Regions from separate parts of the Pseudoalteromonas sp. ND6B genome, predicted to be linked through region 1. Evidence: predicted binding sites of a transcription regulator. Region 1 holds the regulator's gene; each other region holds the start of a gene.
What was found. The regulator sigma-54, encoded in region 1, starts transcription at its own class of promoters, with help from an activator protein. The targets are predictions, from matches to a motif close to GTTGGCACGNNNNTNGNNT.

Region 1 (2,207 bases):
ATGTGGTGTGGTATTCCCCATAAATAGGCGATAACGCAGCATCAATGCCAAACAGGCGCTGCCCTTCGGGTTCTGCCTAGGGACGATTTACTCTTTGTTGCCTACATGGATGTAGGTAAGGAGCGTGAGCAGGACGCGGAAGCTTTGCTCGGTTTTGACTTAGCCCACTAGGTTACAAACCTCGCGCCGCAATTAAACCGCCCCTAGTTTGAACAAATTTTAATCCGTAAAGGTCAACAGACCGTAATTTAAAAGGATTGTTAGAGATAAATGAGGCAATCATTACAGCTGCGCATGGGCCAGCAACTTACAATGACTCCACAGTTGCAACAAGCAATTCGCTTATTGCAACTCAGTACATTGGATCTCCAGCAAGAAATTCAAGAAGCGCTCGATAGCAACCCCTTGCTTGAAGTTGAAGAACACGATTACAGCGAAGACACTGCAGGTAAAAACGAACAAAAAGCCGATAACGATGACTTAACGCTAAGTGCCTCAGCTGACGATAAACCTAGCGAGTATGAGCAAGATAGCGGCGAAGCAATGACCAAAGACACCATTAGCGATGATATGGCTATGGATGTTACTTGGGATGAATATATGAGCGCTGCGCCTGCCTCTTCATCGGGCCCAATGCCAGAAGATGAATCTATTTATCAAGGCTCTTCGACTGAAACGCTGCATGAGTATTTAATGTGGCAACTTCAACTGACGCCGTTTAGTCCTACCGATGAAGCGATAGCTATTGCAATTGTAGAAGCTGTGGACGACTCAGGGATTCTAACCCTTAGCTGTGAAGAAATATTAGAAAGCTTTAACCAAGAAAACGACGGCGAAGATGAAGTTGAACTTGACGAAATAGAAGCGGTACTAAAGCGTATTCAACTATTTGATCCAGTGGGAATAGCCGCGCGTAGTTTACAAGAGTGCTTGTGTATTCAGCTAAATCAATTTGATAAAGACACACCTTTTTTAAACGAAACAAAAATGATCTTAACCGATCATATTGATTTACTTGCTGCACGTGACTATCGCACGTTGATGAAAAAAACAAAGCTTAAAGAAGATGAGCTTAAAGAAATCATGACGTTGATTCATACGCTCAGCCCAAAACCGGCAGACACTATTGTTAGAGAAGAGTCTGAATACGTTATTCCTGATGTGTCGGTTAAGAAAGTTAAAGGTCGTTGGGTAGTTGAATTAAACCCAGATAGCATGCCTAAGATCAGAGTAAATAGCCAATATGCAGCTATGTCGCGTACGGTTAAATCAAGTGGTGATAGCCAGTTTATTCGCTCGCACTTACAAGAGGCTAAATGGTTTATAAAAAGCTTAGAAAGTAGAAATGACACGCTACTTAAAGTAACCAACTGTATTGTGCAACAGCAACAGGCCTTTTTTGAACACGGTCCTGAGGCTATGAAGCCTATGGTGCTTAACGATGTGGCTGAAATGGTGGAAATGCATGAGTCGACTATATCGCGTGTTACTACGCAAAAATACATGCATACACCACGTGGCATTTTTGAGCTTAAATATTTCTTTTCAAGCCATGTAAGTACTGAAAATGGTGGCGAATGTTCATCAACAGCAATACGTGCATTAATTAAAAAATTAATCGCTGCAGAAAACTCAGCTAAACCATTGAGTGATAGTAAAATTGCAGATATATTGGCAGAGCAAGGAATTAAAGTAGCGAGGAGAACTATAGCAAAATATCGCGAATCTCTAGCTATTCCCCCGTCTAATCAACGTAAAAGTTTGATTTAAGGCGTACAACAAAGAGGAAAATGTTTATGCAACTGAATTTAACTGGTCGCCATGTAGATATTACCGACTCGCTTAGAGACTACGTAAATAGTAAATTTTCGAAGTTACAGAGGCACACTGATCACATAACGAATGTGCACGTTATTCTCGATGTAGAAAAACTAAACCAAAAAGCTGAAGCAACCGTTCATGTAAGTGGCGCTGAGATTTTTGCCTCTACTGAGCATCAAGATATGTATGCCGCTATAGACTCGCTCATTGACAAGCTAGATCGTCAAGTAATTAAACACAAAGAGAAACTTGCTCGACACTAACACTATGAAACTAAGCTCACTTATCTGTCAGGACTGCAGTAAAGCTGCGGTCCTTTTTAATAGTAAAAAAAGAATTTTAGAATTTATCAGTGAATTGGCTCACAATAAGCTGCCCTATTTAAC
Region 2 (2,207 bases), on a different contig from region 1:
TTTTGGCGACTGTGCATGGCTTTTAAAGCTGGCCAAAAGCACGATGATAATAAAAATAAAAAGGCTTACCTTGGTAAGCACTTTGGTGGGTTTACTCAACATAAATCACTCCATCGAACGCCTTGCGATTAATTGCTTGCTGTTTGATCAGTCGTTTGATTAAGCGCACGGGTAGTCAGGGTAACGCGCCTGTCAAAAAAGTTATCTTCAAGGGTGTTACTATTTGCTATGCTTTGTTGCTCGCCAAACGCTTGTGCGCTTAAACGTGTATGGCTAATCCCCTGTTTAATTAAGTAACTTTGTACGGCGTTTACTCTGGCTTTTGACAGTAATAAGTTCGCTTGCTCTGCACCGCGCTGATCGGCAAAGCCACTTAAATCGAGTGCGAGTTGCGGTTGGCTTTTTAATAACGCTACCAATTGATCAAGCTGCTTGGCAAAATGAGGAGCAATATCGCTAGAGCCTGTTTTAAATTGCACTGTCATTGCCAATAAATTATTAAGCTGCGATTGAGTTAATTGCTCATTTTGTTGCGCCAGTAGTTCAAGTTGCGCCTCTAGGTGACTGTTATGATTAAGTACGTGCTGGTAGTCGTTGGTTTTCTCTGCCATTACAGTTAAAGCTTGCTGCTGCTCAGCAATGGTTTGCTCAGCCACCTTGGCATCGCCAATCAAACCACCAGCAAATGCGCCTACAAACGCGCCGATTGGCCCACCAACAACACCACCAATAATGGCACCGGTGCTCAGGCCAACAAGTGTTTCTTTTTTTGCTTCTTTTGATGGGGTATCCGCAGCAAATACTGGCGTACAAAAAGTGCTAACAAGTGTGAGTGCGATTAATGTTTTCTTCATGGTCTATTCCTTACTATTAATAATGGTTGGCAAGCTATTGGTTGGCACTTGCGTTGTATTGGTAATTTCAATAGCTGTATTAAAACACCATGAAGTGGCAATAAAGGGGAGTAAAAATGGCAAACTGCTGAGCAATTGTGGCAAAAAAATGGCAATTGTGTTTTTAACCGTACTTAGCGCAAAAACTTCGCTATAGTGCGCCTAAGTCAATATGAGTAATTAAAAAATGAAAAAAATAGCTATCGTTGAAGATGAAACTGCCATTCGCGAAAACTACATAGAAATGCTGAGCGCTCAAGGCTATCAGGTAAGTGGTTATGAAAACCGCACTCAAGCAGAAGTAGCTTTTAAAGAAGCACTCCCCGATTTAGCCATTGTTGATATTGGCTTAGGCCATGAAATAGATGGCGGCTTTTTACTGTGCCAAACACTGCGTTCACTTTCTAAAACCTTACCAATTATTTTTTTAACCGCTCGCGACAGCGAAATAGACACCGTATGCGGCCTGCGCATGGGCGCCGATGACTACTTAACCAAAGACATTAGCTTAGCGCATTTAGCCGCGCGTATTGGTGCGCTATTTCGCCGCATGGAAGCATTAGAGCAACCCGCTGATGCCAACGCATTAATAATTCGCGGTCAACTAACACTCGACACGCAACGCATGCAGGTGCTTTGGCAGCAACAGTTGGTTGATTTAACCGTAACTGAGTTTTGGATGCTGCATTCACTCGCCCAACGACCTGGCCACGTTAAAAGCCGTAATGAGTTAATGAGCGATGCTAAAATTTATGTAGACGACAGTACCATTACCTCTCATGTAAAACGCATTCGTAAAAAGTTTATAGCACTCGATAGCCAGTTTGACTGCATTGATACCGTGTATGGCATGGGTTACAGGTGGGAGCAACCCACATGCTGAGATTTGGCCTACGCAGTAAATTTATTCTGCTTTCGTGCTTTTTATTTTTGTTGCCATGGTTAGGCTATGAGTACGTATGGGAAATGGAAAAGTTTTTACGCCAAGGCCAAGAAAAAACGCTCGTAGGTACTACACGCGCACTGGCAACGGCCCTGCACGAACGCCCCGCTTTATTTGACGAACAAACCAACTTTTTAGATCAAGTTGTAAAAGGCCGCGATCTCTATGCTTATAATTTAAAAAGCCCAATTCAGCTCGATGGCAAACTCAGCGATTGGGACGCTTACCAATCGCTATTTTGGCTTTATGACAAACGTTACTTACAAACAGCCGATGATAACCATCAACTGAGCAACTTATCATTTAGCCACATGGTGGGTAAGTTTGATAATTACTTATATGCGCTCTTTAACGTCACTGACGATGCTTTA
Region 3 (2,207 bases), on a different contig from region 1:
AGGTTCTGGTCTTGAAACCGTGCCAGTCGATGATGTGTTTTCTGATCAAGAAATTTCTATCATTGAAGAATGGCAACCAGAAGATCGCATTAACTTAAGTGCGCTTTATCGCCGTGACGATTGGACTGTTAATTTATCACTTAATCGTTTTGGTGAGTATACAGTTGAAGATGGCGGCCGCCAGACTTACGGTGCTGAAATTTTAACTGACATTAAAGTTAATTACTTTGTAACTGATAATTTATCGGTAAATATTGGCGCAAATAACTTATTTGATGTTTATCCAGATGAAAACACCATAGGTAATTCACGTTCAGGCACTATTGTAGATGCTCAAGGTAATACCATTGTCAGCAGTGATGGGGTATTTAAGTACTCTCGTCGTTCAGCGCCATTTGGTTTTAACGGTGCTTACTACTACGTAGGTGCAGAATACCGCTTTTAATTAATAACTCTCCTATTGTTATTTAACAACCAAAGGGCCGCAAGGCCCTTTTATAGTTTTTAAACTTAATGTTTTTGCATTTTACTCATTTCAGCATGACAGCTTTGCATGGTAAGCAATACCTTTGACAGCGCCGCTTCACAATCATGTGATTGAGGCTTTTTTAACGCTGTTTTGATTTCTTCTAAGGTTTTATCTTCTACTTCTTCAAGCTCTTTAATGTAGGTTTGGTCGTTATCGCTAGTGAATGTACTGAGTAAAGCGGTAAATGCTCTGCGTGCTTCTACCGCGAACGAAGAGCCATCTTCACGTGCACCTTGTTGATTAATTGCATAGGGTTGTAAGCTTTCAACACTTACTTTGCGGGCGTCGATCATGCGCTGAAATAATGCACTTACGCTAGGATCTTGTACTTTATCTTGTGCTTTTTCGTAAAAGTCGATACCGCTATTCATTACTTGGATAATGTCGGTGATATGATTTATCTCTTGTCCTTGATGGGTGCTCATAATAATGACCTCTGTTAATTTAAAATACGTAGATAACTAAGCAAGCGGCATTCCAACGCGGTTTTATTTTTTAACTAATTGTTTTTCATGGTTTTATTATTATGGGGAGGTCTAGGTAAGCTTGCTAACATGCTGCTAGCAAGCAAAATTTACATAAAAGCATGTAAGAAGGTTATTTAAGCTCTTCAGCTACTTCGGCCACTTTTTGACGTAACCAAATATGGCTAGCATCTCTGTGTAACAAAGGGCTCCATATCATATCAAGTTCAAATGGTGGAATTGGAAAGGGTGGTTCAAGTATTTTAAGCCCCGGATCGTCTACATAAATATTGGCCGCTTTTGAAGGTAAAGTCGCCACGAGGTTTTTTTCTTTCGCTAAATGAATCGCAACATGGTAGTTACGAGTAAACGTGGCAATATTTCGATGCTTCCCAAAATGTGCGAGCGCTTCGTCAACCCAACCCAGCTTTTGCACATCTTTTGGATCCATGCCAACCCCAACACCAAAGCCTGTTTTACTTACCCAAATATGACGGGCTTTTAAATAGCTATCTAGGCTAAAGTTTTCAATAATAGGGTTGTCGGATCTTACTAAACAGCAAAAGCTATCTTTCCAAATTCGCTTATGATGAAACGATTGCGGTAAGTTCTCGAAGCGGTTAATTGCCATGTCTACTTTACCGTTTTCTACATCATGAAAAGTTACATCGCTGGGCGTTAAAATATCTAATGTGGTGTCTGGGGCTTCTTCATGTAATTTCCCTAATAAACGCGGTGCCATGGTACTGGCTGCATAGTCACTGGCCATAATTCTAAACACGCGTTTACTTTGTTTAGCTTCAAATTCGCGATTAGGTGCTAGCGTTTCTTCAAGCGTCATCAAAATACCGCGAATAACAGGCTGTAACTCAATAGCGCGCTCGGTCGGCACCATACCATCGCTGGTACGCACTAAAATAGGATCGTTAAAAAGGTTACGTAGGCGTTTAAGTCCATTACTCATTGCCGGTTGAGTAATACTAAGCTGGTTAGCAGCACGAGTAACGTTACATTCGCGCAGTAATGTATCGAGGTAAACCAGTAAATTTAAATCTATTTTACTTATATTCATTGTGTGTCCTTAACGTTTACCAGTAATGGATAAAACGCTGTGCTGTAGGATAGGGATAAATATGACTCACCTTTCCATTTTTTATATTTTGTTGTGCTTGTTTCCAAAAGCTCACATCAAGTAGTTCTGGGTGCGTACTGGT
Region 4 (2,207 bases), on a different contig from region 1:
AGTGAGTGTGGATTCACCTATCAATACGAGTCATTGCAAGCATTACACGAAAAGTATGCCAGCCAAGGTTTAGTCATTATAGGTTTCCCGTGTAACCAATTTGGCCAGCAAGAACCCGGAGACGCGAATCAAATAGCGCAAGGTTGTTTAATCAATTACGGAGTTAGTTTTTTAATCGCAGAAAAAGTGAACGTTAATGGTCAGCATACACATTCGGTTTTTCGCTATTTAAAATCTGTATTACCGGGGTTGTTAACACGAAAAATTAAGTGGAACTTCACAAAGTTTTTGATTAATGCAGATGGCTCACCCATTAAGCGCTACGCGCCCTTTACTAAACCTGAAAAACTAGAAAAAGTAATTGAAAAAGCATTGCTCGCAGCTAAAGTTTGAGGCTTAAAAATTATAAAGAGGCATAAAGCCTCTTTATTACCAACCCACAGAGCTTTAAATACTACCTAAGTAGCAGTTAAAAGCTAATATGTCGGCACTGATTTGTACTAGCGACAACCTAATCAATATAATCGTTTAAGTCATCTTCACCTAGGTTTTTACGCAAGCGTTTTTGCTCAAGGTAATCCTCTAACTTTCTTTTCACCTTTTGCTTTTTCTTGTCGTGTTGATTACGCCCGACCATTTCGTATTCGTCTTCAACAAAATCATCATCTAGCGCATCGTAACTAAATGTCTTACCCACAACCCACTCCATAAAGTGTTTGAGACCAATTACGGATTCTTGTATCGCGATAATTGGTGAAATTAAAATGTTCAACGCAAATTCATTGTACAAATTTACGTCAAAATAAAGCCACATCGCTATCCTAAATAGTCTCTGTGTCAGTATTGTGAATAAATAGCGCTAAATTTGAATTGTGGAAAGTGAGAGTTTTTTATCGTATCGATAAATTTTATTTATTAGCATTTGATTATTGGTTATTTTGACCAAATTTTAGCTTTTTCAATGACTTTACTTTCAGCTTCAAAGCACCTTAAAAATCACAAATCACTGTTTTTAAACACTAAAAACTATTGGCACCAAACTTGTTATAAGTTAATTATCATCAGCAAAAAACAGAGAATAAACATGAAAGAATTATTATTAGTTAGCGCAATTATGTGCGCCCCCGTCGCCATGGCTCATAACGATAACAGCTCTTCAATTTCATTTAGTAACGACGAATGTAAAGTTGAGTTTAAAAACGATGTACGTATAAAGCCAAGTGAATTAGAAATTTTTAAAGCCAACAATCAACGTATGACTTTTACCACTCAAGGTGAGTTGTCGATCAATGGCGAGCAAGTAGCATTAAATAGCGCTCAGCGCCAAGCACTGACCAACTACACAGATAATTTACGCGCGCAATTACCTGAAGTAGCCAACATTGCACTTGATGGCGTTAAAATTGCGGGCGTTGCATTAGAAGAAGTCGCCAATGCATTTAATATTGATGGCCTCGATAACATTGCTACCTTAATGGACGATATTCAACAAAAAGTAGAGGGTACCTTTTACCAACAAGGTACATTTGTCATGGGCCAGCAAAGCTTCTCTCAGTTTGGTGAAAACTTTGAACAGCAGTTTGAACAACAAATAGAAACTGCCGTTGAGTCGGCCGTAATGCAATCAATGGGCAGTATTTTAGTAGCATTAGGCTCTGAGCTAATGGGTTCAGGTGGCGACATGCAAGCCTTTGAAGAGCGCATGGAAAATATGGGCGCACAAATAGAAGAAAAAGTAGAGCTCCATGCAAAAAAACTTGAACAGCGTGCAAATACACTGTGTGGTGACTTTGTTGAAATCGCACAACAAGAAACTCAACTTGCTGCGCAAGTGCCTGCATTAAAAGGCTATGAGTTATTTACTATAAAACAGCACTAACTGCTCAGCATTTTAATTAATCTCCCTTTGCGGCATTTGCTTTTAAGCTATGCCGCATTTTGCGTTTTTTACCCCACCAGTCCCATTTAACTCAAATAATAGACTGTTGAGCGGATCTGCTCTTGCCGTGCAGAGGCATTTTGTGGCTTCATAGTAAAATACAAACCAAAGTATAATCTTCACTTCGCTCTAGATCACTTAGAATGCCGTCCGAGCTGATGATTGTAAGCCCAAATTGCAACATATTAAAACCACCTCTTTTTAAGTTTTAAATTCTTGAGGCGGTGCGATCCCCAGTTAGACGCGTTTTAAAACGCAACTAACTCCA

Region 2: the regulator sigma-54 is predicted to act here: its motif matches at 880-898, upstream of pdsR (proteobacterial dedicated sortase system response regulator).
Region 3: the regulator sigma-54 is predicted to act here: its motif matches at 993-1,011, upstream of ND6B_RS16375 (ferritin-like domain-containing protein).
Region 4: the regulator sigma-54 is predicted to act here: its motif matches at 1,029-1,047, upstream of ND6B_RS08050 (YggN family protein).

The regions. Positions count from the first base shown of each region.
Region 1 is NZ_JQFL01000080.1:29,479-31,685, forward strand. Features, by position in the region: gene ND6B_RS01835 (RNA polymerase factor sigma-54) at 271-1,770, shown strand; gene hpf (ribosome hibernation promoting factor) at 1,797-2,084, shown strand; gene ptsN (PTS IIA-like nitrogen regulatory protein PtsN) at 2,089-2,207, shown strand, end outside.
Region 2 is NZ_JQFL01000014.1:131,761-133,967, forward strand. Features, by position in the region: gene ND6B_RS14600 (marine proteobacterial sortase target protein) at 1-102, opposite strand, end outside; gene pdsO (sortase-associated OmpA-like protein PdsO) at 129-854, opposite strand; gene pdsR (proteobacterial dedicated sortase system response regulator) at 1,081-1,776, shown strand; gene pdsS (proteobacterial dedicated sortase system histidine kinase) at 1,770-2,207, shown strand, end outside.
Region 3 is NZ_JQFL01000009.1:31,315-33,521, forward strand. Features, by position in the region: gene ND6B_RS16380 (TonB-dependent receptor plug domain-containing protein) at 1-445, shown strand, start outside; gene ND6B_RS16375 (ferritin-like domain-containing protein) at 511-954, opposite strand; gene ND6B_RS16370 (LysR family transcriptional regulator) at 1,127-2,065, opposite strand; gene aceK (bifunctional isocitrate dehydrogenase kinase/phosphatase) at 2,082-2,207, opposite strand, start outside.
Region 4 is NZ_JQFL01000049.1:19,523-21,729, reverse strand. Features, by position in the region: gene ND6B_RS08045 (glutathione peroxidase) at 1-393, shown strand, start outside; gene ND6B_RS0119290 (PA3496 family putative envelope integrity protein) at 512-697, opposite strand; gene ND6B_RS08050 (YggN family protein) at 1,085-1,879, shown strand.